Regions from separate parts of the Streptococcus ruminantium genome, predicted to be linked through region 1. Evidence: predicted binding sites of a transcription regulator. Region 1 holds the regulator's gene; the other holds the start of a gene.
What was found. Region 1 encodes Rex, which represses fermentation and respiration genes when NADH is low (regulators of the CRP and FNR family bind a similar motif). Its sites were predicted from a motif close to TTGTGAANTANTTCACAA; they were not measured.
Positions count from the first base shown of each region.

Region 2: SR187_RS01335 (formate/nitrite transporter family protein) is a predicted target of Rex. The motif match lies at 8,290-8,307, and genes of this name have one in related genera.

Region 1 covers NZ_AP018400.1:846,059-861,459, reverse strand. Annotated here, with positions in the region: gene SR187_RS04185 (ABC transporter ATP-binding protein) at 1-642, opposite strand, end outside; gene SR187_RS04180 (ABC transporter ATP-binding protein) at 629-2,368, opposite strand; gene pta (phosphate acetyltransferase) at 2,370-3,344, opposite strand; gene SR187_RS04170 (RluA family pseudouridine synthase) at 3,362-4,255, opposite strand; gene SR187_RS04165 (NAD kinase) at 4,255-5,073, opposite strand; gene SR187_RS04160 (GTP pyrophosphokinase) at 5,057-5,728, opposite strand; gene SR187_RS04155 (CYTH domain-containing protein) at 5,968-6,543, shown strand; gene SR187_RS04150 (ribose-phosphate diphosphokinase) at 6,666-7,643, shown strand; gene SR187_RS04145 (cysteine desulfurase family protein) at 7,655-8,770, shown strand; gene SR187_RS04140 (DUF1831 domain-containing protein) at 8,773-9,117, shown strand; gene SR187_RS04135 (DUF4649 family protein) at 9,120-9,323, shown strand; gene SR187_RS04130 (redox-sensing transcriptional repressor Rex) at 9,447-10,085, shown strand; gene radC (RadC family protein) at 10,487-11,167, opposite strand; gene SR187_RS04120 (class A sortase) at 11,358-12,104, opposite strand; gene gyrA (DNA gyrase subunit A) at 12,111-14,555, opposite strand; gene SR187_RS04110 (L-lactate dehydrogenase) at 14,743-15,401, shown strand, end outside.
Region 2 covers NZ_AP018400.1:242,046-257,446, reverse strand. Annotated here, with positions in the region: gene SR187_RS09995 (hypothetical protein) at 36-347, opposite strand; gene SR187_RS01375 (hypothetical protein) at 365-1,423, opposite strand; gene SR187_RS01370 (hypothetical protein) at 1,848-2,807, shown strand; gene SR187_RS01365 (hypothetical protein) at 2,823-3,662, shown strand; gene SR187_RS01360 (hypothetical protein) at 3,679-4,086, shown strand; gene SR187_RS01355 (transposase) at 4,175-4,495, shown strand; gene SR187_RS01350 (IS3 family transposase) at 4,527-5,375, shown strand; gene SR187_RS01345 (NUDIX hydrolase) at 5,728-6,342, opposite strand; gene SR187_RS01340 (helicase HerA-like domain-containing protein) at 6,534-8,054, opposite strand; gene SR187_RS01335 (formate/nitrite transporter family protein) at 8,343-9,143, shown strand; gene SR187_RS01330 (PadR family transcriptional regulator) at 9,389-9,715, shown strand; gene SR187_RS01325 (DUF1700 domain-containing protein) at 9,702-10,466, shown strand; gene SR187_RS01320 (DUF4097 family beta strand repeat-containing protein) at 10,463-11,533, shown strand; gene SR187_RS01315 (phosphatidylglycerophosphatase A family protein) at 11,817-12,323, shown strand; gene SR187_RS01310 (ABC transporter ATP-binding protein) at 12,454-13,437, shown strand; gene SR187_RS01305 (ABC transporter permease) at 13,430-14,209, shown strand; gene SR187_RS01300 (ABC transporter permease) at 14,212-14,994, shown strand; gene SR187_RS01295 (dihydroorotate oxidase) at 15,334-15,401, opposite strand, start outside.

The sequences.
Region 1 (15,401 bases):
AGCATTAAAGGATTGAATGAGAGTCAATTGGTTTATAGACTCTTCTAGAAGTTGAGATTGCCGTCCACGTGCCTGAGTCTGTTTTCTATAGTAACCATAGCTTTTTTTAGCGATATAGCGTGAAACCAGAAGTGAAACCGGAGTCAAAGCAACTACCAATAGCATCATCGTCAAATCCAGTCCTGCCATGGTAAAAATAGTAAAGATAATCGTCAAAACTCCAATAAAAAATTGGTTGAAAATCATCAACAATCCATTGGTCAGTTGTTCACTATCGCTTGAGAAACGGGCAACCAGATCCCCTACAGACTGACTATCTAAATAAGATAAAGGCATATGATGAAGTTTGACATAGACCTGTTCTCTCAAATTTGTCACTATACCATAGACCAAACGATTGGTTATTAGAGGCAGCCACCACTGAACCATGGTATTCAGCAGAATAAGAAGCAACATCCGCTGAACAATCTTAAATAAGAATTGGCTATCCGCTAAAAGTGTAGCATCTACCGCTTGACCAATTAAAATCGGTAGATAAACCGTCAGCACAACCTGTACAAAGGTTCCAATCAGAAGCAAGCTGAGTCTTAAAGGTTGTTTCACAACCAATTTTACAAGACCTTTAAAACTAGATTCCTGCATGATGACTAACCTCCTCGACTTCTTGTGACTGATTGATTTCTTGGTAAACCGCTGAGATTCTTAGCAAATCCTCATGACGACCAAGCCCCACTTGCTGTCCTTGATCTAATACTAAAATTTGATCCGCCAACCGCAAACTATTGGTCCGCTGCGATATCATTATCAAGGTTTTTTCAGGTAAATGTTTGCGAATAGCAGATAAGAGACGACTTTCTGTCATATAGTCCAAAGCCGAAGTTGCATCATCTAGTATCAATACCGATGCCTGCTGTAAAACAGCACGCGCAATGGTTAGACGCTGACGTTGACCTCCAGAAAAGTTCTTACCAAATGCTTCAACTGGACTCTCCAAACCTCCCTTTTCCTCAATAAAATCTCTAGCTTGAGCAATGTCTAAGGCAGCCCACACATCACTATCAGAAACCTGTTTAAGCCCCAATGATAGATTAGAACGGACAGTGCCAGCAAAAAGCTGAGCCTGCTGGGGAACCAAGGCTAACTGCTGTCTCCAAAGCCTCAAATTTTCTGGATTCCCCCCATCTATAAACAAGGATAACTGATCAGCTGGCACTGGATAGAGAGCCTGCAATAAGTCTACCAGTGTAGACTTACCAGCACCTGTACCACCAATAATTCCCATAAATTGCCCCTTATACAAGTTAAAAGTAATATCTAACAAAGAGGCTTCCGATGACCGAGGGTAGGAAAAAGAAAGATGTTGGACAGAAAAAATAAGGTTCCTATCTTTACAGGTTATCTTGGGTAATGGAGCTTCTATATCTTCTGATTCTTGCTCAAACACCTCTTGAATTCGCTGAGCTGAAATGTAAGTCTGATTGAGGGTTGAAACCACCATCACCATCTTGACCAATTCCACTAAAATTTGTAAAAGGTAATTGATGAGAGCAACCAGCATCCCTTGTTCCAATCCATTACTAGAAATCGCCTCATTTCCCTGCCATATCAAAACCACCAAGGTGATATTGACTACTAAAAATGTTAGTGGCGATAAAAGACTGGACCAAAAGCCAGCTTGTAACTGCTGCTTTTCATACTCTTGATTGATTGTCTGAAATGCCTTGATTTCACGCTCTTTCTGCCCAAAAGCACGAATAACTCGCCAACCTGTCATAGTTTCACGTACTTGACCGACCAAACTATCTAATTTTTTTCGCAAGCTTTGATAAATACGGCTGGTAATCAAGGAGATACCTGTCACAAGCACAAGCAAGATAAAAATCATCCCCATAAAATAAAGAGACAGACTAGGACTGAGATAAAAGGCCATGATAAGGGCACCAAATACCACAATCGGAGCACGCAAAAACAAACGTAAAAAAATATTGATCCCCGTCTGAATCTGTAAGGTATCGCTTGTTAATCGAGTCAGTAAACTTGAAGAAGATAACCTATCTCGACTAGATTTGGGAAGGGAAAGCACCTTTTGATACAAATCTTCCGTTAACTCTTTTGTCACTCCAACTGCCACTTTAGCTGAAAAATATTGTGCCACAAGCGCAACAACAACTCCGATACCAGCAAAAGTAACCAGCAAAAAAAGCATAGCAACCAGGTCTCCCCGGCTGCCATTTGGAATAATTGTATCAACGATATTGGCAATAATCAATGGTACTAGAAGTTCAAAACAGGCCTCTAATAGCTTGAAAAATGGACCAAGTATGGATTCCTTTGTATAATCCTTAAAATATCGTGATAAAAATTTCATATTAACGGTGCTCCAAGGCTTGAACCGCAGTAATCAAGGTCAAATTGTAAACATCATCCGGATTACAACCACGAGACAGGTCGTTTACAGGCTGATTAAGTCCCTGCAAAACAGGACCAACTGCAGCAAAACCACCCATACGCTCTGCAATCTTGTAACCAATATTACCTGCTGAGATACCTGGGAAAATAAATACTGTTGCCTGACCTGCTACATTTGAACCTGGTGCCTTCAACTTTCCAGTCGTTGGAACAAAAGCTGCATCAAATTGCAATTCCCCATCCAAATCTAACTCTGGACGCAATTTCTGAGCAATCTTGGTCGCTTCTACAACCTTATCAACCTTAGGCCCTGAACCTGAGCCCTTTGTCGAATAGCTGAGCATGGCCACTTTGGGATCAATACCAAACATCTTAGCAGTACGAGCCGAGTTAATCGCAATCTCTGCAAGTGTTTGAGCATCCGGGTCAATGTTAATCGCACAATCACCAAAAATATAACGTTCTTCACCTTTGACCATCAAGAAAGCTCCCGACGTCTTAGACACTCCTGGCTCGGTTTTGATAATCTGGAGGGCTGGACGAACTGTTGAAGCTGTAGAATGAATGGCACCTGAAACCATTCCTTCTACAACCCCCATATAGACCAGCATCACACCGAAGTAGTTCACATCTTTCAACAATTCATGTGCTTGTTCTTCAGTCACTTTGCCCTTACGGCGCTCCACCAATGCTGCTACCATCTCATCATACTTGTCATAGTGAGCAGGGTCAATAATTTCAAAACCTTCTGTAATCCCTTCGATGTCTAGGTAAATTTTAATACGTTCAGGGTTTCCAAGCAAGACTGGTACTACATCTGATTCGTTAACCAAACGTTTTGTCGCTTGCAAGATGCGTGGTTCTTCGCCTTCTGGCAATACGATACGAACTTTTTTACCCTCTAGCTTTGTAGCTAATTGCTCAAAAATTTTCATGAACAAACTCCTTAAAATTATTTACTTGTTAACTGATTGATAACAGCCTGAAAATCATCTGGAAGAGACACTTCCAAATCAATCCTTTCGGCTGAAAAAGGATTGTCAAAGACCAAATGATGACAATGCAGAGCCTGACGCTCTATCCCACATTCTAAACTCCCTCCATACATGTCATCTCCCAGCAATGGAAAACCAATGTGAGCAAAATGAACACGAATTTGATGCGTTCGACCTGTATGGAGTTGAATATCTACTAAATGAATGTCATTCCATGATTGGACAACACGATAGGAAGTATGGGCATACTTCCCCGTATTGGTCACACAGCGAGTAATAATACTATCTTCTGGTCGCCCAATCGGAGCAATAATATCACCTTGAACTTTCAAGACTCCATTTCCCTTGATTAGAGCATAGTAACGTTTCTGAATCGATTTCGCCTGCAACTGTTTATCCAGACGAGCATGGGCATAGCCATGCTTTGCAAACAGCATCACACCAGAAGTATCTCTATCCAGACGCGTTACAATGTGAACCTGCTTATTTTCATAATCCTGAGCAATCAAGTATCCCTTGACAAAATTAGCAATCGTTGAGGAATGTAAAACAGATGGAATTGATGCATAACCAACTGGTTTATTGATAGCCAAGAAATGGTCATCTTCATAAACAATGTCCAGTGGAAAGGAAATCGGTTTCAAACTTCCCGTAACATCCTCCTCAGCCGGTATATCAATTGTAACTCTATCTCCAATATCAAGCAAGTAAGTTGCATTGCGTTCTATATCGTTGACCCAGATATTGCCACCCATGTACTTAATTTTGGCGAGTAGACTCTTGGAAACACCATATTTTTTAAGAAATGTCTTGATTTTTATATGCTGGTCAGCTATATATTCAAAGCGCATCACTCCACCTCTCCAATAAAAGCATCTTTGACCCTATTCCAAAAACTAGTATGGCTTGAGGTAGCAACAAAATGAATCTTGCTATTATCAATCTGATACTCAATGGTTTTGATATTGTCGTAAGTGAAAGTCTTATTGTCTACTGCAATCGAGTAACGGTCATTGTGTTTAGGCTCTATCACAATCTTATCCTTTTTGGGGACAACAATAGAGGAACCCAACGTTCGATAAACACGATTGTTCAAACTAGCCACCTCAGCAATCTGCAAGGCTTCAATTGTCGGATGTAAGACAGCGCCACCAAGAGACTTGTTATAAGCTGTTGAGCCTGTCGGAGTAGACACCGAAATCCCATCACCTCGAAAACGTTCAAAGGGAACGTTGTTGATGATAATATCTGCGACCATGGTCTTAGATAAGCGCTTGATAGTCGCTTCATTCAGAGCACGCGCCTCAATCGTCCGATCATCTGTCATCTTGACCTTAATATTTAAGATTGGATAGGAAACTCGTGCACCCGTATCAAGCTTGAGATTCTCAATCAGCTTATCAACTTCAAAATCACGATAATCCGTATAAAATCCTAAATGTCCCGTGTGAATACCAACAAAACGGACACGATCAATCAACTTCTCATACTTATGAAAAGCTGATAACAACATCCCATCACCTCCAATAGAGATGACAATATCTGGATTTTTTGCGGTTAAAATAAAATTTGCTTCCCTTAATTTTGTCCACAATTCTCTGGACACTGCTTCACTCTTAGGATTTCGACTTGCAAGCAGAGCGATTTTTTTTCTACCTGTATTCTTCATCTGTATCATCACTATTTCCAACACCATCATTCAGTTTACGATAGCCAGGATCAAATAAGACCTGCGCTTCCTGTATATCGTTGCGGATTTTTCGCATCTCCTCATCTAATTCATAGGCAATTTTCGCTGTAACTTCCAAGCGCTTCTTGATTTCTTCGGGAAAGTTTCCCCTATATTTGTAATTGAGAGAGTGTTCAATCGTTGCCCAAAAGTTCATGGATAGGGTACGAATTTGAATCTCTGCCAAAACCGTCTCATTACCATTTATGGTGTCCACTGGGTACTCAATCACTACATGATAAGAACGATAGCCAGAAGCCTTCATGTGATTGATATAGTCCCGCTCATGAACAATCTGCATATCTTTTCGTTTCCTTAAAATCGCTAGAACTTCTTCTATATCATCAACAAATTGGACCATAATCCGAAGACCAGCAATGTCCTGCATATCTTGAGCAAGATTTTCCAATTTTATATGTCTCAAGGTCATCTTTTCTTTAATAGACTCGATTGGCTTCACTCGTCCTGTTACAAACTCAATTGGAGAATGCTGATTGGCCTTCCGATACTGCTTACGAATTCCTCGCAATTTGATCTTCAGTTCGCCAACTGTCTGGATGTAAGGGTCTAAAAATTCTTCCCAATTAAAATCCATATGATCCCTTTCTTGTCAAAACTTTTAAATTGTATTATACTCAATAAAAAATCAAAAATAGATGAGCAATAAAGTCAAAGATGGAACTCTACTACTTTTTAAATTTCAAGCAGCAGCTAAAGTCTTCCATCAGATAAGACACTCATCAAGACGAAGTAACAAGATTTCATTTTGATTTTCAAAGAGTGTTAAGATAACACAAAGACTAATCTATTATAACATATGAAAGGGTTTACTGCATGAAAAACCATCTAGAAATCGAGTACAAAACACTATTGACCAAATCGGAATACAAACGCCTCTTGCCTGATTTTTCTGATGTAAATCCCGTTTTTCAAACCAATCACTATATTGATACCCCAGACTTTGATCTGAAAAATAACCGTCTTTCTCTCCGAATTCGTACCTTTGAAGAAATGGCAGAGCTAACATTAAAAATTCCTCAGGAAATTGGCAACCAAGAATACAATCAAGCTCTGGATATTCAGACCGCTAGAGCCTTACTTACACATTTTCAACTTCCAACAGGTCAGATTGCAGATATTATTTCAATCACCGCTATTCCTCTCAATAGACTTGCTGTCTGGGGTAGCTTAACCACTGAGCGCTATGAAAAAGAGACATCTATCGGGCTCATGGCTCTGGATAAAAATGATTATCTTGATCAAACAGACTACGAGCTAGAAGTTGAGGTTACAGATGCCGATGAAGGGAAAATTCTATTTGATGAATTTCTCAAAAAAAAATCTATCCAATTCAAATATGCCAGCAGCAAAGTTGCTCGAACAGCTGCCTATAAAAAATCAGTTCAATAGGACTGATTTTTTATTTCTCTGCTGAAAATTTTTCAATTTTTTGGTAAAATAAAATTATCTATTGTAAAAAATACTTTTATGATCTTCATAAAAGCTCAGTGTATTAAAGGAGTTACTTGAAAATGGTGCAACCTCTCGGTGAACACAACGTAAAATTATTCTCACTCAATAGCAATCGCGACATTGCTGAAAAAATTGCAGAGTCTGCTGGAATTCCTCTTGGGAAACTTTCTTCTCGTCAGTTTTCAGATGGAGAAATCCAAATTAACATTGAAGAATCTGTACGTGGCGTAGATGTTTACATCATCCAATCAACTAGTTATCCGGTCAATAACCACCTGTGGGAACTATTGATTATGATCGATGCATGTAAACGCGCTAGTGCTAACACCGTCACTGCTGTTATCCCTTATTTTGGCTATGCGCGTCAAGATCGTACTGCTTCTCCACGTGAACCAATTACAGCTAAGTTAGTTGCTAATATGCTAGTTAAAGCTGGCGTAGATCGCGTATTAACTCTTGATTTACATGCTTCACAAATCCAAGGTTTCTTTGATATTCCAGTAGACAATCTCCTTACTGAGCCTCTCTTTGCTCACTACTATATGGAAAAAGGTCTTTGCAAAGAAGATGTGGTCATTGTTAGCCCTAAAAACTCAGGTATCAAACGTGCTCGCAATATCGCAGAATTTTTAAATGCTCCGATTGCTATTATTGATTATGCTCAAGATGATTCTGAGCGTTCCGAAGGATACATCATCGGCGATGTGGCTGGTAAAAAAGCGATCTTGGTAGATGACATTCTCAATACTGGTCGCACCTTTTCACAAGCTTCAAAAATTGTACAAGAAGGTGGAGCTACTGAAATTTATGCTGTTGCCAGCCATGGCCTCTTTGCAGGAACAGCCGCGCAGTTACTAGACGAAGCGCCAATCAAAGAAATCCTAGTGACCGACTCTGTTTCTAGCAAGGAGCAACATCCAAAGAACATTGCCTTCTTAACAGCTAGTGACTTAATCGCAAATGCAATTCACCGTATTCAAGAACATCAGCCACTCAGCCCACTCTTCAAGTTTACTAATCCGATAAAAGAAAACTAGGAGTCTACTTTTTGATTTATTTAGACCATGCAGCAACCACTCCCGCTTCTCCCATTGCTCTCCAACGAATGATGGAAGTTGCTCAAGAAAGTTATGGCAACCCATCCAGTATTCACCATGCTGGCCGCAATGCTAACCAAATTCTTCGTCAGGCACGTCAGGATATTGCCCAAGTTTTAGCTGTTTCGCCCGATCAGCTCATTTTTACCTCCGGCGGTTCCGAAGCGAATAATTTAGCGATCAAGGGTTATGCCCTTGCTCATAAAGATAAGGGCAAACACCTGATTACAACAGCCATTGAACATCATGCCGTCCTTCATACCATGCAGTACTTAGAAGAACATTTTGGTTTTGAGGTAACCTATATTCAGCCGATAGATCAGGTCATCACTGCTCAACAAATAAAAAAAGCCCTACGACCAGATACTATCCTTGTCAGTGTTATGTTCGCCAATAATGAAACTGGGCAACTACTTCCCATTAAGGAAATTGGTCAAGTTCTCTCTGGGCATCAAGCTGTCTTTCATGTTGATGCTGTCCAAGCTGTTGGAAAGGTAGAGCTACACCCGATTGAATATGGGATTGATTTTCTTACTGCTGCAGGCCATAAATTCCATGGCCCGAAAGGAAGTGGTTTTCTATACAGTAAAATTCACCGGTTTGACTCCTTAATCCATGGTGGAAAGCAGGAAGCTCAACATCGAGCAGGAACCGAAAATCTCCCAGCCATTGCTGCTATGGCAACTGCTCTAACGGAGCAAATTACCGAATTAGACAAAAATAGCAACTACATCAGTCAACTCAGAAAACAACTTATTGAAGGGTTACATGGATTAGACTATTATATCAATCAGTCTGGCTCCCATCTCCCCCATATCCTCAATATTGGTTTCCCAGGCAAGCTAAACGAACAACTACTTATGCAATTAGATCTAGTCGGTATTGCTGTATCTAGCGGTTCTGCCTGTACTGCTGGCATTGTTCAAAACAGCCATGTATTGGAAGCTATGTATGGAAAAGAATCTCCTCGGTTGAAGGAGTCTATCCGTATCAGCCTTTCAGAAACCAACACAAAACAAGAAATAGATACTCTTATCGTAGAATTAAAAAAAATAATTGGAGGTTAAAAATGGCATTCCAAAAATCTGTTACCTTGAAAGATTGTAACTTTACTTATCATATTAGTCCTGTTGTCAAAAAATATACACTGCGTGACAATACGTTTGAACAAACCAAAGCAGGACATTATCAACTGACTCGTCTTCTGGAAGAAATTCCAAACTCAAACCAGGGTTTCCTCTTAAAAATTATTATCAATCAGGACTTGACAGGTTTTAAAATCAATATCACAGATAAATCCGGTCTACACTTGGTTAACATTTTTAAACCAGAGAGCAATAAGGTCATTCAGGAAAAGTTTTACTTCCTTATGGATAGCTTGATTGATCGTGACATCTTTACGAAAGAAGCATAAAAATGATTGAAGTCCATTATCGTGATGCTTATAAAAAAGAGCGTAGCCAGACATTTGAAAATAAGGAGGCAGCAGTTTTAGCCTTCTCTGGTTGCCTTACTCTACCGGATTACTATCCTATCTCTAGCATTATCAAAGATGGGAAGGAATTGGATTTCAAAGGAACAATCGGTGACCTCTATCTTTATTTACAGACACTAGACTAAACAGGTTCTCTGTTTGGTCTTTTTTAAAATCAATCTGTTGATTTTTTCACAAACTTGGACTAGAATAGAGGAAAGAATTATTTAACATACGAATCATCGATATAAAAAATAAAGGAGTCCAAAGTGAAAAACGATAAAAAATCAGATATTCCACGCGCTACTGCCAAACGTCTATCCCTTTACTACCGTATTTTCAAGCGTTTTTATGCAGGTAATATTGAAAAAGCTAGTTCTAAAGAAATCGCCGAAGCCATTGGCATAGATTCCGCAACTGTGCGCCGTGATTTTTCTTACTTTGGAGAACTCGGTCGGCGCGGTTTTGGCTACAATGTCAAGGAGCTGATGGATTTTTTTGCGGATATTTTAAACGATACTTCCATTACCAATGTGATATTAGTTGGTGTTGGAAATATGGGACGCGCCTTGCTTCACTACCGCTTTCACGAACGGAATAAAATGAAGATTGTCATGGCATTCGAGGCCGATGACAGCCCTGCGGTCGGCACTATAGACGAAAATATTCCTATTCATGCCATTTCAGATATTAAAGATCGTATTCAAGAGGCCAACTCACAAACAGCTATCTTAACGGTACCGAGCATCAAAGCTCAGGAGGTAACAGACATCCTTGTTGAAGCTGGTATTAAGGGTATCCTCAGTTTTTCACCAGTTAATCTCTCTGTCCCAAAAGATGTAGTTGTACAATATGTTGATTTGACTAGCGAGTTACAAACCTTGCTCTACTTTATACGCAAAGGATAATGATTGGTGCATGTCAGAAAATGAACCCACGAATAAAACCTATCGCATGCTGCCCTGTCTATCGTGCAGCTAGTTTTTCTAAAAATAACCAAAACCAGTCCATGTTTTGAGGACTGGTTTTAAAATTGCTCCACTTGTTTTATTTTAGAACAATTTAATCATGCTCTCTTCAACTCAATATCCCAACTAAAAGTACCTTATCTGCTATAACATTTTTATCCATGGTAAAATAACAACTTTGCAATTCAGTTTTTTAATATCATATTTCAAGCTGTTACACCATGATGGACAATCTTACATTTTCTTTAAAGCTTTCCTTGTATAGCTCACTATACTACAAAAAGCTCTCTCTTGATTTCCTATGTACGACATTATCCCGTCAAAACTATTAAAACAACTATTTAGAATAACTCACTTTCTTCCCTAAAAGAATAATATCCCTTGCAACCTACAATTAAGTGGTCTAATAAAACCAATCCTAGCGTTTCGCAGGATTTTTTTAAATTCTCTGTGAAAAGTAAATCATTTTTACTAGGTTGCACTGAACCCGATGGATGATTGTGTACGATAATAATAGATGTTGCCATGCATTTGACTGCATAATGCAAAATTTCACGTGGTTCTGCAATACTGCGGTTAACACTACCAATAAAAATAGTCTTTTGACTGATAATCTGATTTTGTGTATTTAGATAAAGAGCAAGCAGATGTTCTTGTTTCTTATCGCCGAGTTCTTGGATCATCTTGCGCCCAAGCTTCTCACTACCCAAAATACGTTCATTTAAGAGCAATTCAGACTGGTTGATCCGTTTTCCCAACTCAATCATGGCCTTGATTTCAATTGCTTTCACACGACCGATTCCTGTTAAAGTCTGCAATTCTTCTATAGACAATTCTCTTAAAGCCGCCAAGTTCTCCAAGCGATTTAATAAATTATTGGAAAGAATGGAAACAGGCTCTTTTTTTGTTCCGGTTCGAATAAAAATAGCTAATAATTCTTGATTACTAAGTCGTTCAGCCCCTACTTCCATAAGACGTTCACGAGGGAGCAGAGATTCTTCTTTAAAATCAATTTGATACATAATTTCCTCCTCACTTATCTATTCGTAAGGTGGATAAAAAATAGGGGTGGTACAGAATTAGAATAGCAATTCTGTACCACCCCCACAAAGTTAATTTACTGTATTCGCCTTAAAAACCGACTACCACAGTCTGCACCAATTAGCCACTATCCTACTCGTTAGGAATTAAGAATGTTGGGGCGAGCCAATCCTATTGACCATAATCATACTGATTGTAGCTCTTTGTAAATGCATCCAATACTTCCTTTGGTGACTGTTTGTATGGAGTTGTTGACTCAAGAACTCCCTTTACAATGATACGTTCTGTAGCATAATAATCAGTACATGTTACCAAGGTAATCTCTGTTCTTCCAGCAACATCGTCAATAACATGTACACTTTCCGGAGGAACAATCTGCACACTATCGATTACATACGTATAGACGGTTGTCTTATCGGTAATATGAATCTTCATACCATTTTTGGCACGATCAAGCGGTGAGAAAAGAACGTCCGCTGCACCAGTTACTCCAAAAATATGATGACTGGCTAACGCATAATTCCCCTTTCCCATTTCCTGATTTTCCTTCATTGTACCTGCACCGTACATAAGAGAGGTATTAAAGACACCTTTAAAGATAGGAAGATTGATACCAAGTTCTGGAACGGCAATTCCACCAATTACCGGTAGACGCTGTGCTTCCCATTGGGCTTTCAAAATAGCCTCTGTCGAAACGGATTCAACTTGATTAAAATCAAAAGTCGTTTCAGCTTGTTTATTTTTCTCAATATCCTCTGTAGTAACATTTTTGATTTGATATTTATTGGTATTCCATCCAATGATAAAATTACGGATAGGAGCATTAAATATCAAAGCCAGAGAAATCAATACCAATAAAACTGTTAGAAGTTTACGCCAAAAAGAACCCTTTCGCTTCTTCTTTTCACGTTTAGACATGACTGCTTATTCCTTTTCCTCTTTAATCTCAGCAGCTTCAACCAAGGCAAAAGTCATAATTTTCGCTTCATCATTGAGACGCATTACCTTAACACCCATGGTAGAGCGACCGGTTTGTGAGATATTAGCCACACTTGTACGAATAATGACACCAGTATCTGTGATTACCATAATATCCTCAGCACCAGAAACGGTTGTCAGCCCTGCAAGCGGACCATTTTTCTCAGCAACTTTAAGGGTTTTAATCCCCTTACCACCACGTCCTTTTGTAGGGTACTCACTAGCTGGAGTGCGCTTCCCAAAGCCCTTTTCAGTCAAGACAAGAACTTCTTGTTCATCCGAAATCATGGTAGCTCCAACCAATTGGTCTCCATCACGAAGGGTGATACCACGCACACCTGTTGCTGTTCGTCCCATATTGCGGACGGCTGTTTCCGCAAATCGAACGGAATAACCAAATTTGGTTCCCATGATAACATCTGCCTGCCCATTTGTCAAGAATACGTTAATAAGTTCATCATATTCTTTCAGATTCAAAGCCTTCAAACCGCTCTGACGGATATTAGCAAATTCTGAAACACTGGTACGTTTAACTACACCTTGACGAGTTGCAAAAAATAGGTAACAATCTGCTTCTTGATCTTTCGTCACATTGATAATGGTCTGAATAGACTCGTTCTCTTCTAGCTTGAGCAGATTAACTACCGGAAGTCCCTTGGCAGTACGACCATACTCAGGGATTTCATAACCTTTCAATCGATAAACACGCCCCTTATTTGTAAAGAAAAGGAGACGATCATGAGTACTAGTGGATACCAATTCACGTACAAAATCATCATCTTTAACACCTGTACCTTGTACACCACGTCCACCACGTTTTTGTGCTTGAAACTCATCTTGAGCCAAGCGTTTGATATAGCCTTGGTTTGACAGGGTGATTAGGATATCTGTTTCTTCAATCAGATCCTCATCTTCGAGAGAAAGAACTTCACCAACCATCAATTCTGTACGACGACTATCAGCGTACTTACGCTTCACTTCTTCTAATTCTTCTTTAATGATATAAACAACACGCTCAGGCTTAGCTAAAATATCAGTCAAGTCAGCAATCAAGGCAATCAGTTCATCATATTCGGATTGAATCTTATCACGTTCCAAACCTGTCAGACGACGGAGACGCATATCAAGGATAGCTTGACTTTGACGCTCTGACAAATGAAACTTAGTCATCAATTCAGCTTGTGCAATCGCATCCGTCTCTGAATTGCGAATAATACGGATTACTTCATCAATATGATCAAGAGCAATCAGCAACCCTTCCAAAATATGGGCGCGCGCTTCCGCTTTTTCCTTATCAAACTGCGTACGGCGGGTAACTACTTCTTTTTGGTGTTCAATGTAGGACTCTAAAATCTGGCGAACAGATAAAATCTTTGGTACACCATTTTGAATAGCCAACATATTGAAGCTAAAATTAGTCTGCAGTTGAGTTTGCTTGAAAAGATTGTTCAAGATAACATTAGCAGACGCATCTCTGCGTACCTCAATAACAAAGCGAACCCCCTCACGGTTGGACTCGTCACGAACTGCTGTAATCCCTTCAATACGCTTTTCCTGCACCAGCTTAACGATATGCTCTTGGACCTTGGATTTGTTGACCATGTAAGGAAACTCTGTAACAACAATCCGTTCGCGACCATTTCCATATTCTTCAATCTCCGTGCGAGAACGCAGAACAATGGATCCCTTACCAGTTTCATAGGCACGATGAATACCTGATTTCCCCATAACAAGAGCACCGGTTGGAAAATCCGGACCAGGTAGGACTTCCATGATTTCACGCGTTGTCACCTCTGGATTGTCCATCACCAATTTAACTGCTTCAATTGTTTCTCCCAAGTTGTGAGGAGGAATGTTGGTTGCCATCCCCACAGCAATACCAGTTGTACCATTAACTAATAGATTTGGGAAACGAGCTGGCAATACTTCCGGCTCCCGTTCGCTAGCATCATAGTTGTCGGCAAAATTAACTGTATTCTTGTTAATATCACGAAGCATCTCCAACGCAATCTTGCTCATACGAGCCTCTGTGTAACGTTGGGCAGCAGCACCATCACCATCCATAGAACCAAAGTTTCCATGGCCATCTACCAGCATGTGACGATAACTCCACCATTGCGCCATACGAACCATAGCTTCATAAATGGCACTGTCACCATGTGGATGATACTTACCCATAACATCCCCTGTAATACGGGCAGATTTTTTATGTGGCTTATCTGGTGTAATTCCTAGTTCATTCATTCCGTATAAAATACGGCGGTGCACGGGCTTCAGACCATCACGTACATCTGGAAGAGCACGCGAAACGATAACACTCATCGCATAGTCAATAAAGGATGATTTCATCTCCTTGGTCAGATTAACCGTCACTAAATTCTTATCTTGCATTATATGCCTCTTTCAACAGTCATTGTGCTTCTATTATATCACATTGTGAAGTAAATTTCTTTGTTGGAAATGGCATGTAAACATTTTCAAAACCGCTTTCACAAGTGACAAAAAATACAAAACATGCTAGAATGGATTATGGTTGGGATGGATTCGTCCCCAAATAAAACTAAGGAGATGTTTAGCGATGACTGCAACTAAACAACATAAAAAAGTAATTCTTGTCGGTGACGGTGCTGTAGGTTCTGCTTATGCATACGCTCTTGTCAACCAAGGTATTGGTCAAGAATTGGGTATTATTGATATTAACAAAGACCGCACTCAAGGTGATGCAGAGGACTTGAGCCACGCATTAGCTTTCACATTCCCTAAAAAAATCTATTCTGCTGAGTACTCAGATGCTCATGATGCAGACCTTGTCGTATTGACAGCTGGCTTGCCACAAAAACCAGGTGAAACTCGTCTCGAATTGGTGGAGAAAAACCTTCGCATTAACCAACAAATCGTTACTGAAATTGTTAAGTCTGGTTTCAATGGTATCTTCCTTGTTGCAGCTAACCCAGTTGATGTTTTGACGTATTCAACTTGGAAATTCTCTGGTTTCCCTAAAGAACGTGTTATTGGTTCAGGTACTTCACTTGATTCAGCTCGTTTCCGTCAAGCATTAGCTGAAAAAATCGGTATTGATGCTCGTTCTGTCCATGCCTACATCATGGGTGAGCATGGTGACTCAGAATTTGCTGTTTGGTCTCATGCTAACGTTGCCGGTGTGAAATTGTACGACTGGTTGCAAGACAACCGCGACATTGATGAACAAGGTCTTGTTGATTTGTTTGTATCTGTTCG
Region 2 (15,401 bases), 600 kb from region 1:
ATATCATTTGGAATTTCTAAATATATTGTCCCTTTTCAGTTGTAGATTTTATAGTTTAGCAGGTTTTCTTGTTGATTAGAATCAATAATTACTACTTTTTTCTTTTTAATTGAGCCAACAATCTTAAAAACTAGTTCCTTTAATATGTCCACAGTTAGCCCTAAAACAAGCATTTCTACAAACTCTCTACTTAATATTAATTCAATAAAAGAATCAAACGAAGCTTGAATTTGACTCTTATCAAAAAAAATTACCTCTATATTCTTACTTTTAAACTTTTCCTGAATTTCTAGTTGTTCATCATCCGTAAAAAGTTCTGGAACTTTGATAAGTATTCCTTTAACCATAAATAATCCTCCTTCTTTTACTTAACTAATTTCCAATTCTTAGCATCTGAATTATCAATCATAATTTTTCTACGATTACTTAGCAATTCGTCACTCACAAAATATTGTCCTAATCGTTCTACAAACCCACATTTCTGACAAGTATAAAGATAATCTTCTCTTATTTCATTCACTAAAGCTATATTGAATTCAAATTGATTGCCACACTCATCACAGTTCATACTAAGATGGTCACTGCTAAATATTAAATCAAAAATGCTCTCTAATTCTTTATTATCATCCTCTGATAATGCTAATATTATCTTTAAATTTCTGATATATCGGTTAAACTCTGATGTTTCCTCATCTATATCTACATATTTTTCAAAAATAGCAACAATAGCCTCCACCAAATATAGTAGAATATATGGGATTTTTTTGTAGTACAAATTCCAGAATTCATCCCAAATTTCATCATCTGCAAATATAAAATTAAGATTTTGCTTCTCAGTGGGATAATTTTTATTTCTGGTCACCAAATGAATTGATTTATCAAATGCACTAGTCAAACTATTTTCAGCCTTTCTATTGTATATTACATCATACAACAATTCTGGATCAAGTAATTCTTGACTAAAATCCAGTGAACTATTTTTAGATTGAACTAATACCTTCGCTTTTGAGAATAAATCAATAACAAAATCTTTCTTTCCTTTTAAATCACTAACATCATATTCTTTAGGGCTTCCATATTGCATTTTTCCTAAAAATTCATGTGGTTGAACTAGTATCCAACTTAAATAGAACAAATTATCCTGTAAAGGTTTCCTAGCAAGTGAAAAAGCAACTGTTACCTTTCCCCTCTCTATACAGCTCAGTGATTCAAAAAGATAGTAATTTAAGTCTCGTAGAATTGAAAAGAATATATGAGGGATAAAGACTTTTTCAGAAATATCTCTATCCTTTCGTCTTTCTAACTCATCAAAAAGTTCAAGTTGCTCATCTACCTCATTAGTAAATTTAAAAGATAGGCTTGACAATTTATATTTATCAGCCTTAACCAATATATCAACTAAAATATCATACAAATAAAGCATCAATTGATGACGTTTTATATACTTGGCTGGTAATAATTCCGAGATATATCATTCGACCAATATTTTTCCCTCATTTCTTACTTGTTACTAAATATTATACTTCTAAAAAAAGTAAGTTCTTGTTCTAGACTATTTCTTATCTTCCATATCCCTCAATGCATATACACATGCTTGAATCACGAACTCGAAAAGTTACATCCTTATTTTGAATTGTTTTTCTATTTCTTCAATAAGTGGTACTGGAAAACGAATTGTTTTATTTTCTGTTTCCTTGCGATTTGATTTTAATTGAAATGCCATATCTTTTCTCCTCTTTTGTTTTTAGGATATAGCATTTTGTACATTAAATATGCATTGCGTTTTGCATTACAAACTATGTATTATTACGTTATAATGTAATAAAAATTATAATATAGGAGTCCAGATGGATATTGCTAATTCATTAAGAAGGTACTTAATATTAAAAAATAATCTAATCCCCTCAACACAAAATAGAATAAAAGAACTTGAAAGAGAAATTTTTCAAGCTGAGGTTACTCTAAATGGTATTTCAGATGAAAAAGTATTCTTAGAAGATTTTAAATGGGATATTCGCACAAGAGGATTTACTATTTTCAATCTGATTCATCTACCGTCCCTGATTGCGTTTATAATCTTTCTTATAGTTGTATTATTAGCCTTAGCTGGGGGTACCATTATTGGTGTCATTGTAGAAACACTTATTCGAACTTTTATACTTTTCCAAGATTTTGAGTTTGAGGATACATTCTTCTACATCCCAATAAAAGCGGTTGAAGACTTTATCTATTATCCACCTTCAATTCCTGTTCCGATTGTGGTTGGGCTTTTGATTGTCTGGGTTTTATATAGTATCAGACAGGTTCAAAAAAATAAAATCTACTATGAAAATGTTGTTATTCCAGAGAATCGAAAGAAAAACGCTCTCGTCCCTGGAAAGCGTAGAAAACAACAATTAGCGGTAGATAATCTGAAAAATATCTTGAAATCCACTGAAGCTCAACTACTGAACCATCAAAATGAAATGATGAATATTATGAATACCATTTCCATTCCCAATCAGTATTGGACTAATGATGAAGTCATAAATTTCCTCATACAAAAATTAGAATATGGGCAAGCGAAGACCATCGGAAAAGCTTTGAATCTTTGGGATATAGAAGTATCAACTAGAAGGGTTGAGCAGGCATCGAAAGCTGTCATAAAAGAGACAAGAGAATCGGAAGCTCGTCTGGCTAGACAACGTGCAGAACAACACGCACAAGAGCAACGTAACGCTAGAGACAATATTGAGACTCAAAATAAAGTCGCTGAAGAGTTAAAACGATTTAATGATGATATTGCTAGGAAAAACCGTTGGCTATAAAAAAGGAGACACACTATGAACAAAAAGAAAATTTTAGCAAGCTTTACACTATTGGTATCTACAGTACTCTTATTTGCTTGTCAGAGTAATGAAAGTACCACAAAATCCTCTGAAAAGATTGTTGAAGCCTCATCTTCTTCAAAGGATGCAATCTCCGAGGAACAAAGAAATAAGTGGTTGAAGGAGTTTTATGAAGAAGTAGCTGAGACTGATGGTTCAAACTATCATAATGAGATTGAAGAACGTAGTCAAAAAGCATGGAATGAGAATCAAACCAACATCTTCAATGGACAGGCTAGTCTAAATGTTACTAATGACTACCTACCTTCTGAATTGACAAAGCTAAATGTCACGATTGACGGTTATGATGAAGCAACTAGAAGATTGAAAGTTACTGTTACTAACAACTATGATGAAACACTGATTGGAACAACAACCAATTCAAACAATAACAACTTGTACGGGACATATTTCACTCTATATGGCTACACAACTTTGTCAGGACGTTCTGAGAGGGTAAAAATCGCTCGGATTGCTCTTGCTAGTGATTTACCAGCTGGGGAGTCTATTCAACTCGAAATTCTTCCATCCGCTCTTGCAAATCGTCAAACTGATTATGCTAAAAAATTTCAAAATAGTGAGTTAGATTCTAAATACTACTTACTATCAACCAATTACGGAAATTCCTTATGGGACATTACTAAAGACCAAGTAATGGGAGAAGAGATTGTTTCAGAACAAATAGTATTATCTAGCCTTACGAATATCTACATCGTACCCAAGCTAGTATTTGAAACTTACCCATCTACGGCTCCAAATGATTCTGAGCTGGAAAATATAATTTCAAACAATTAAAAGAAAGAGCAGACTAATGAATATAAAGAAACTAATTTTGACCCTACTAACTCTAACACTAACAATTGTCCTTTGTGCTTGTGGTAATCAATCGAATGCTAATGATAGTCAGCTATCAGGAACATATTCATACGAAAAAAGCGGTATTGATGGTTCTGAAATGGGATTCGAAGACGAAGAATTAACTTTGCATTACGAACTAAAAGTAAGTAGTGATGAAAACATACTTAATATCAATCTCCTTTCAGAGAGAGGAAATAATGTGAAGTACCTCTATTCAGAGAAAGTAACTATTGATACGGACAAACAGATTATCAGTGATAGCAATGGTACTGAACTGAAATATTCAGTTTCAGGAGATTCTGTAACAATACCTGATTTAGCAGGAGATACAGGGGATACTGTAACTTTAACAAAAGAGTAGAAAAAGATGAGCAATTGATTGAAAAGAACCCCTTATAATGGACAGTATAAAAAGTACTATACTGTTCTTATAAGGAGGTTCTTTTCTCATGGCTAAAAAAGGAAGTAAATTTACAAAGTATCCACCTGAATTCAAAATACAAGTAGTCGAGGACTATCTTAGTGGGAAAAGTGGTGGTATGGACTCAATTGTAAAAAAGTATGGCTTGAAATCAAACAATCAAGTCCTCACATGGACTAGAAAATATCGCGAAAATCCACAATTGCTCCACCAAGATTTAAGAGGTGCTAAATCAACTGGTCGCCCAAAATCAACCAATCTTGATGAAATGACAATAGAGGAACAGAATGCCTTTCTTCGTATGGAGAATGACATTTTAAAAACTTTAAGGACTCTCCTCAGAAAGTGAGAAGAGTCCACCTTTATCAAGTCGTTGAACAATTGAAAAACGTTATTCCATCTCCCGTTTATGTGCCTATTTGGGTTTCCCTAGGTCATCATACTACCTCTGGTTAAGCAATGGAAAACCTGAACACAAGCGGTTTAACCCTGACCTAGCACAGGGCATTACAGCTGTTTTTAATGAGACTCAGAAAGGTTATCGTTTCATTTGTTATCAACTGAGAAGAAAATACGATATTTTCTGTCATCCTAAAACTGTCCTACGCTATATGCGTATTCTGGGTTTGAAGTCGCCAATTCGAAAGAAACGCTATCATTCTTGCACACAGCGTGAGATAAATGAAAAGGCAAGACACGTCCACTACAACGTGCTTGCTCGAAACTTTAAAGCAGAACGTCCTCTCCAGAAACTAACAACGGATGTCAGTTATGTTTACCACAAACAGGGAAGGATGTTCCTTAGCGTCATAAAAGATTGTTATGACAACTCTATTCTAGCATATACTCTTTCAGATTATAACGATAATCAGCTCGTTTTTGAAAATTTAGACCTCGTCTTCAATGAAAATTGGGATGCCACACACATTTGTGTCTTGCATTCTGATCAAGGTTTTCAGTACACCAACCAACTTTATCTCAGAAAACTAGATCAGTATGGTGTTACGATTTCCCATTCTGGAAAAGGGAATTGTTATGACAATGCTTCTTGTGAAAATTTCTTTTCCCATCTCAAGAGTGAGTCCTTACGACTCTTTCCTCCTAATAACAGAGATGAACTCAGCCAACAAATTAAAGAATACATGGACTGGTATAACTATGATAGACCACAAGAAATATTAAAAGGTATGACCCCTATGGAATTCAGGGAGTCATACCTTACTAACTAATATTCTTTTTTACACTGTCTATTTTAGACGGGGCTTGACATAATTCTTCTACACCAATTTAAAATTCCTGCCTTTACACGGTTCAGGAAGGTGAGAATTCTAGGAGAGCTTTTTAAATATATTTTTTAGCCCCAATCTCCCCTTTTACAAGTTGTTCATGCTATCCGTACATTAATCCATACTATTCCACAATCTGATATGATAAACGATTTGTTTTATCCGTTCCTCTAAATCTAGAATTTTCAGATTAGACTCATTTCATGTGTTTCACCAATCTAATATCTTATCTTCATACGTAAAAGGTACTTAGTTTTTTATTTGACGAGGAAACATCCTGCCAATCTAAGAAAAATCACTCACTCTGTCCTTCACTTCTGAGAATTTCAACGAAGCGATGAGTGAACTGAGCGGTCATGCCCCAGATATTCTCCGGAAGATTTTCGTAAAAGGGAATAGAACGCTTATGATGGCTGAAAGAATAACCGATCCCAGCCCTCAGGCGTTCAAAGGGAAAGTTACAATCAGGAACAACTTTTGAGTCTAATTGATAGTAAACTGGATCTGTCTCTAACAGGGCAGTCAAAGGAACCGTAAAAAGTCGCTCTACTTCTTCATTGGGCTGGATGGTATGCCAATCTAGATGTAGACACCCCACAAAACAACGAATGGTTGAGCCAGCCAAGACCAGATAATCAATTTCTCCCAGTAACTCTACTTGACTGTGATGAATATTAAGCTCCTCTACTAACTCACGAATAGCAGCCATCTCGGCTGTCTCTTCACTTTCAATTCCTCCTCCAGGGAAAGAAACTTCACCTGGCTGGGAAATGAACTCACTACGAATTTCATAAAGAACCTGCCATTGCCCATCAGTCCAAACCAAGGGCAGACAGACTGCATAAGTATATTTTTCTCCCAAAGGCTGGGGGTGGTAGTGTTCCAATAATGCCCGTACCCTCTTTGTCATGACAACTCCTTGCTAACTAGTGATTTCTTTTTTCTCATCCTATCGAATTTTTATGAAAATGGCAAGAGCTTTGATTGAAAACAAACTGAGAGTTTCGTTCTCAGTTTGTCTATATATTCAATGAAAATCAAAGATCTATCAGACCAGAAAACTGATGTCCAGTCAAACAAGTTGCTAGGGCGTTGAGTTTCTTATTTTCCTTTTAACATGCCCATAATGCCTCGTGTCACCACACGTCCAACTTCTCGTCCAACTTGGCTCATTAAATTTTTAGCAAAGCGATCCATTATGGAATCTGTTTTCCGACCAACTGATTGGTTAGCTTTCTGAGCAGTTTTAGAGGTCTCTTTTTGAGCTTTTTCTTCCATTCTTGCAGCTTTTTCAGCTTGTTTTTCTGCCTCGGCCTGTTCAGCTTTTTTGATTAGTTCGGCTTCTTTTTCCTGCGTCATAGCCAAAATCTGCTCATGGGCTGACTCCCGATTCACTGCGTCAGCGTATTTTTCCATCAAAGAAGAACTGTTGATAGCTGAAAGGATAAGACTAGACTCCACAGTTCCCAGCTGACTCTTTGGTGGGTAAATCATGACCCGATCCGCAAAACTTGGTGTTCCATCTGTTTGAAGGGTTGAAACGACAGCCTCGCCGACCTCCAATTCTTGAATAACCTTGGCTAGGTTTTCGCTCCCTTCTTGACGGAAGGTTTCAGCGACTGTAGTAACCGTCTTGAGTTCTTTTGGAGTAAAGGCTCGTAGACCATGCTGGATACGATTCCCTAGTTGAGACGCCACGCTATCTGGAATATCAGTCGGATTCTGTGTAACAAAGAAAATACCAACTCCTTTGGAGCGAATCAGGCGGACAATTAACTCAATTTTTTCGAGCAAAACTTTAGGAGCATCTTTAAAGAGTATATGGGCTTCATCAAAGAAAAAGACCATCTTAGGCTTATCAAGGTCGCCCACTTCAGGGAGGACCTCATAGAGTTCTGATAAAAGACTGAGCAAAACTGTGGAATAAAGAGTTGGTTGATTGAAGAGTTCTGTCGCTTGAAGTACATTTATCACACCTCGCCCATCTGTGGTTGTTCGCATAAGGTCTGCAATCTCTAGGCTAGGCTCGCCAAAGAAAATTTTTCCACCCTGTTGCTCTAGAACGACCAGACTACGCAAGATAGCACCGATCGAACGAGAAGGAATATTGCCATAATACTGACTCAGCTCTGCTGCATTCTCTGCCACAAAATTGAGCATAGCCCTCAAGTCCATCAAATCAATGAGCAAGAGACCACGCTCATCTGCCACACTGAACACGATATTAAGAATAGATTCTTGCGTATCATTCAATCCCAACAAACGGGTCAACAAGACAGGACCTAATTCTGAAATAGTCATGCGAACCGGTGTACCATTTTCTCCAAAAACATCCCACAACTCAACTGGATAACTTGTCGGTGTGTAGTCTAGGTACTGAGTTTTTTCAAGGCGACTAGGGTCAATTTCCTTCCTATTAGCCTGCACTAAACTATTTAAATCTCCCTTAATATCCGATAAAAATACGGGAATCCCAGCATCACTCAGCTGTTCTGCCAAAACTTTCAATGTCACTGTTTTTCCTGTACCAGTAGCTCCTGCGATAATCCCGTGACGGTTGAGACGTTTGAGCTGCATTTCCGCTCGATTACGTCCATAACCAAAAGCGATTACTTCTGACATAGTCTATCCTCTTTTCCGATTATTTCTAACTTTATTGTAGCACAGTTTCTAGAAAAATAGCAGAGCAGAACCCTAAAAATGATAGTTCATACTTTTCATATTATATGGGCAAAAAAACTCTAACTTTCTGGACTTCTGTAAACATTTCCTCAATATCTGCAAATTGGTAGCGATTACTTGGTTTTTTTGCCGAAAAACACTTACATTTTCAGACTTTTTCTGTTATACTCTCTTATTGTGAGAACTTTCGCAAATACGTTTTAATAAATATAGTAAAAGGGGATTATTATGGCAGCACAACAAGACACGCTAATTTATAATATCGACAAAAGCATCAGGAAAAAAGCAGACTTGATTGAAAATAATTATTTTGCTTATGCCGTTCGCTCCATCATGGCAAGTGTTTATCTGGCGATTGGTTTAGCCATTTCGGTTTATACAGCCGATAAACTGAACCATATCGTTGATGGTCTTGGAAAATTCAGCTATGGACTCATGTTCGGCTGGTGCTTGGTAATGATTTTATACATGAACGCTGAGCTTGGTACATCCAACATGATGTATATGACTTCTGCCATTCACCGCAAGGTCATTCCTACAAAAACAGCTTTGAAAATCTTGGCAACCTGTATCTTCTTCAACTTTGTCGGTGCAGTACTTGTCTGCTTCCTCTTATCACTAACCTCACCATATCAGCATATTGACCAGCATAGTTACCTTTTCGAGGCTACTGTGGCTAAATTGGCAAAAACACCATTGACTCAATTTGTTGAAGGGATTTTCGCCAATATTGTCGTGAACATCGCCGTATTTGTTACTATGCGTATGAAGGATGACGCTGGTCGTGTTATTTCGTTGATTTTCATCATCTTTATCTTTGCCTTCCTTGGTTTTGAACACGTTATAGCCAACTTCTCTACTTTCTCACTCGCCTTCTTTTCAAATGGCGGTCCTGTTGAAGGGATGAACGTCCTCAGTATCCTAAGCAACTTCCTCTTCTCCGGACTTGGAAACTATGCCGGCGGTGGTCTCTTGATTGGTCTTCTTTATAGTTGGCTAAGCAATAAGTCAAAATTATACGTTGACTAATTTCCTAGCTTTTCTTTACTGTTAACCGCTGGAACTCCAAGCATAGCCTTGAAGGCTACCAAAACAAAAGATACCCTTACGGTCGGAACTTCGACCGTATTTTTTTATTTATTTTATATATCTGCTTGACAATTTCTTCTTGTAGGTGTATATTTTATATATAGCATTTTTTGATATATGGTTGTTTTATATATATGTCAATTCTATATCCACTGCTAACAAAACGAGAGAAAGGAGTGACTGCCATGCATTTTCCAGTTCCTGCGGTGCTGACAGAATTTCTCATCATGGCCATATTGGAATCTGATGATTCCTATGGGTATGAAATTTGCCAGACAATCAAACTGATCTCCAATATAAAGGAATCAGCCCTTTATCCCATTCTAAAACGATTAGAACAAAATGACTTTTTGACTACCTATTCCCGTGAATATCAGGGAAGGATGAGGAAATACTATAGTCTGACCCAGTTAGGTCACGAAGAATTGATTCGCCTCAAAGATGACTGGGATACCTATACCAATACAATAAGCGGCATCATAGAAGGGAGCATCCGTCATGACAAGATCTGAATACATGGCTCAGTTGGAAAAATACTTGAAAAAATTACCACACAAAGAATTCCAAGAAGCTATTACTTTTTTCAACGAATATTTTGATGAAGCTGGTCCAGAAAAAGAATCAGCTATCATAGAAGAATTAGGCTCTCCTAAAGAGGCTGCCAGTGAGCTAATCAATAACATGCTCAGTCGACATATTGAAGGAGAAACAAAGGATAGCGACAAACTGATAGATAGCACGAAGCCAAATAACCATCCGATCTATGTCTTTGTTGCCCTTGCGTTCACTTTTCTGTTGTCCTGGTTCTTTCTCTCCTCTGGATCTGTTCTAGGAATATTTGGTATTTTCATTGGCGCGATTTGTGGAGCTTTCTACCTTGGGAAAAACTTACAGGAATTTCGAGCGGTCAAAAAGACTGTCTGGTTAGCTTTCTTAGCCATTCTATCTCTTCCAATCGCTATTCCAGCTACACTTCTTTTAGGCGGAGCCTTGATTTTTCTCATTTTCCTAGTTCTAGGCTTTCTGATTGGTGGGCTAGCGTTAGGCATAGGACTTTTCATCGGAGGAGCCTACTTGATTTGGGAAGGATTTAGCCTGCTTTCTCAAGATTTTAATGTCTTCCTCATGGGTTTTGGTTCCGGCCTCTCTCTCATCGGTGGTTCCATTCTTCTTTATATCCTAACAGGATTTTTCGCTTACTGGTCTTGGTGGCTGGTTAAGGCTTGCTTTAAATGGATATTGAAACGAGGTAAACGAGCATGAAAAAGAAATTGACAATGGCAATTATTGCCGGTTTTGTTAGCTTAATTACGGGCTTAATTTTAGCAGGAATCGGATTTTTCTCTGGCGGCATCACCAGCTTGGAAAAAATCGCTACACCTAAACAAATCCATCAAACTTATACGAATCTACATACACTCAAGCTTGATTTTATCCACCGCGATATTACCATCCGGGAATCTACCGATGATAACTACCACATAACCTATACCAACTCTAAAAACCATATCTTTCCGTCACTCAAAATTTCTGAAAAAGACGGCGTCCTAACTCTGACAGCAAAAGATCGGGAACTTTCTATCACAGGAATCATGCAATTTTTTGGAGAACATCTGGCCTCCAACAGGACAGATGCACAGACCGTTATCATTCGAGTCCCTAAGAACAAGGGATTAGCAAAATTAGAAGGAAATCACTATCCCTACTATTATGGTTCTAGCCCCTTGACAATTGAAAATGTTCATATCAAAGAAGTTAACCTATCAGCTAGACTGCATCTCAATAATGTTCAAATGGATGGTGGCACAATTGATACCTCTTATGTTTCCGTAGATCAATCAAAACTGAAAAACATTAGCGTCTCAGTCTCAAACTCCGAAGAAAGCGCCAAACTTTCTGATACTAGCTTGGAAAATGTGAAAATCCAAGGCTACCAAAATCTACACGTGTCCAATGCAACCTTACTAGGTGAAAACATCTTTACTCCGACAACAAATCAAGCTCTGACCGTCACCAATCTCGACTTGACCGATAAGAGTTTACAAGATCTTAATCTCAATATCAGCACGAAAACAGATATGAAGAGTTTAGCAAAACACCTAGGTTATCACTACAATACAGAAGAAGAATTGAAGGACATTGTTGGGAATACGAGTTACTTCAAAGAACAGGCTGAACATGTTGGTATTTTTACTAAAGACAAGTACGAAAAACTCACTGTAAAACAAGAAGGTGATAAACAGACCTTAACCCTTGAAAAAAAGGGTAGTAAAAATAAGCTGACTCTTGGAGCAACAAATGCTACCATCAACCTACGAACACCAAACTAATAAATCGAGACAATACCTTGTCATGTGAAAAAATGGTAGAGCCTTCCAATCTGCTATCAAAAACAATAAAAACACAAACTGCTTTATTTCATTCCCCTCCTAGAAGGCCTGTCCATGACTGATTTTTAGTATTGCAGTATGATAAAAACCAGCTTAATGTGTATGAACTAGGCTGGTTTTCTTTGATAATTAGAGCATTATGCTATATTACAATACAATCATTCGCGAAGGGGACATTTTTCTGGTACAATAGATTTCATTATGAGAAAGGAGACGTCCAGAGATGACAAGCGATAACCTACAAAACTACTCCCGTGACCTGTTGGAAGAAAGAGGGATTCAACTTGAAGATATTGCTACCTTAGTTATGCACTTACAAAATAAATACATCTCCGATTTGACTCTAGCAGAATGCTTAGAAAATGTCGAAGCTGTTCTTGCCAAGCGAGAAGTACAAAATGCCATTATGACTGGAGTTGAGATTGATAAACTAGCTGAGCAGGGATTCATTTCTCAACCTCTCCAGTCAATCTTGATAAATGATGAAGGCCTATATGGTATTGATGAAATTCTTGGCCTATCTATTGTCAACCTCTATGGGACGATTGGTTTTACCAACTATGGATATTTAGACAAATCCAAGCCAGGTATTATTGCCAAGCTCAACAGAAAAGATAGTCCGCATTGCCACACCTTCCTTAACGACATCATCTGTGCCATTGCAGCTGCGGCTGCCAGTCGCATTGCACATAACGATCCGGAAAAGAGTGCCATCACCAATCAGAAATAACATGAAAGACCAACTGCTCAAATTGAACAGTTGGTTCTATTTATTTTTGATACAAACTCCTCTTGCATCTATAGCTTTTTTCTGTTATAATACACGCGCAAACGTTTTCCATAAAAAAAGAGGAACAAATATGATTCAAGCAGAACATCTTTCAAAAACCTATTCTGTCGTTGACAAAGAAGTCGGACTAAAGGGTTCTATTAAGGCTTTTTTTAAACCTAAGAAAAAATCCATTCCGGCTGTCCAAGACATTTCTTTACAAGTAAAAAAGGGAGAAATCATCGGCTATATCGGATCTAATGGCTCTGGAAAATCAACCACTATCAAAATGCTGACGGGTGTTCTCCATCCTGACCAAGGACAGGTCTACATCAATGGACTCAACCCTCAGGAAAATCGCAAAACTGTCAACAAGCAAATCGGTGTTCTATTCGGTCAAAAATCTCATCTGGATTGGAATTTGCCCGTACAGGAATCCTTTATCCTTCATGCCAAAATCTATGATGTTCCAGATGCAGTCTTCAAGGAAAGACTGGCTAGCTTAATTGAACTACTAGACTTAGCAGACATCATGAAACAGCCGGTTCGCAACCTCTCCTTAGGCCAACGCGTTCGCTGTGAATTTGCAGCTATCTTCATCCATCAACCTGCTGTTGTCTTTCTAGATGAACCAACCATTGGCTTAGATGCCAGTGTCAAGGAAACCATTCGTTCCTTTATCCGCTATATGAACCAACGCTATCAGACGACTTTCTTGATCACCTCTCACGATATGAAGGATATTGAAAGCCTCTGCGAGCGAATTTTCATTATTGACGAGGGTAAAAAGGTCTATGATGGTTCGCTCACAGCCCTCAAAGAACGCTTTTCAACTGTTAAAACTATTCTCTTTTCTACCGAGAAACCAGTTGAGAAAGAATTGAAGCTGGAAGGTTTGGAATTTGAGCGTAAAGATGATTTTCACTTTGAAATCCGCTACCAGAGTAAGGTATGGACCAGCGCTCAAGTCATTGAGCAGGTATTCAATCATTTCGTCATTGAAGATGTAACAATGAAAGAACTAGAGATCGAGACCATGATCCGACAAATCTATGAGGAGGGTATTCATGCGTAAGTATTTTTACTTGACTCGACTCATGATGATGACCGCCTTGCAGTATAAGGCATTCTTTGTGGCAAGCTTTGTTTCTCTGGCGGTGAAAATTTTAGTGGCTCTCTATGTTTGGAAAACTATTTTCTTTACTCAACCAGAAGTGAACGGTTTTACATTGCAGACCTTTACCACCTACATCATCTTTGCCAACCTTTTAGCCAGTCTCAACTCCTTTTCACTAGGCAAAGAACTTTCCTATCGTATTTTAGACGGAAGTATCGCTGGAGAATTTCTGAGACCCTACTCCTTTATTGTATCTCTTTTTTTCAAAGACCTAGGCGACAAACTTTTAGAACTCTTTAAGTTCTCCTTTATATTTATCGGAATAGTGCTGATCCACCAAGATTTCTATCTGCCCGATGGCCGAACCATTCTGATTTTCCTCCTCAGCTCGCTACTAGGTATGTTCATCGTTCAGTTGTTGGATATGGCTTTTGGTTTTCTAGCTTTCTTTACGGTCAATGCTTGGGGTGTCATGCTACTTAGAAATGGTCTCTTCAACCTAGCTTCGGGGGCACTTTTGCCTCTTAGCTTTTATCCACAGGCTGTAGAAAACATCCTTCGGTTCCTGCCCTACAATTATGCAGTCAACGTCCCAGTTTCTATCCTATTAGGAAAAGAAAGCAACTTAACTGCACTTGGTTTGCAGGCTTTATGGATTCCTATCTTATTTGGCTTTATCGCTTTGCTTTGGTCCCAAGCCAAACGCCGCATCGTCATCTTTGGAGGTTAATTATGAAGAAGTACATCAACCTCTATTTCTATAATATCAAAGTCTTTATGATGGCTCAAATGTCCTTTCGGATGGATTTTTTTATCGGACTATTCTCCTCTTTGATTGAACAAATTGTTTACCTGGTTTTCCTCAATATTCTATTTGGTAATATCAAGGAAATTGCTGGCTTTAACTATGGACAAATGCTCTTTATCTACGGTATTGCAACAGCAGGACGATCCATTCATTTGATTTTCTTTGATAATCTTTGGTTGTTTGGCAGTCGCTATATTCGGAAGGGAGAATTTGAACGACTGCTCCTCATGCCTGTCAATCCCTTATTTCAGCTCATTTGCGAACGAATCCAGCCCCAAGGAATCGGAACGACTCTCATCGGTATTCTAGCCCTTATTCAGGCTTCCAATGAACTTAGTATGGAGTGGTCCTTCTGGAAATTATTGTTACTGATTTTCATTACCATTTGTATCGGTCTACTCTACGCAGCTATTCAACTTGGACCAACAGCGCTTGCCTTTTGGATTGTAGAGTCCTTCCCTCTGACGATGGGAATTTTTTCCCTCAACCAGATGGCTCAATATCCTCTTAATATTTACCCAAGACTTATCCAGTTTCTGTTAATTTTTATCTTCCCTTACGCATTTACAGCCTATCTCCCAGCTCTCTACTTCTTCGACCTATCTATGTGGGGCTTGGCATTACCAATCGTAGTAGCTCTAATCTTTGCAATTAACTATAAGCTCTTCCGCTATGGAATGACGAAATTCACAAGTGTAGGCAACTAAAAAGATCAGGAAACTTTTCTGATGAGAACCGAAGGCAGGAAGCTAACCTGTGCATATCATCTGAAAGAGCTACTGAAGTGAAGCAAAGGTAGATTTTATAAAGAAGAAATTTTAAAGACCTATAAACATGATCAAAAAAGATACAAAAAATTGCAACAAAAAGTTCCAGAGTTAATAAAAGCTTTGGAACTTTTTAAATCAAAGACAGGCAAAAGTTGATGCTGTAGAGAGCTCCAAAGGTTTGGGAAACCTTTAGAAGTTGAAAATCAGCCACATTACTATCTTATAGCTTGATCTTTCTGAAAAGTACAAAGGCTAGAGGGCAGATCCCCAGTTATCTCAGTCAATATACTGCAATTTCCCACGAAAATCTTCAATCGTTTCATAACCCTTTTCTGTCATAATTG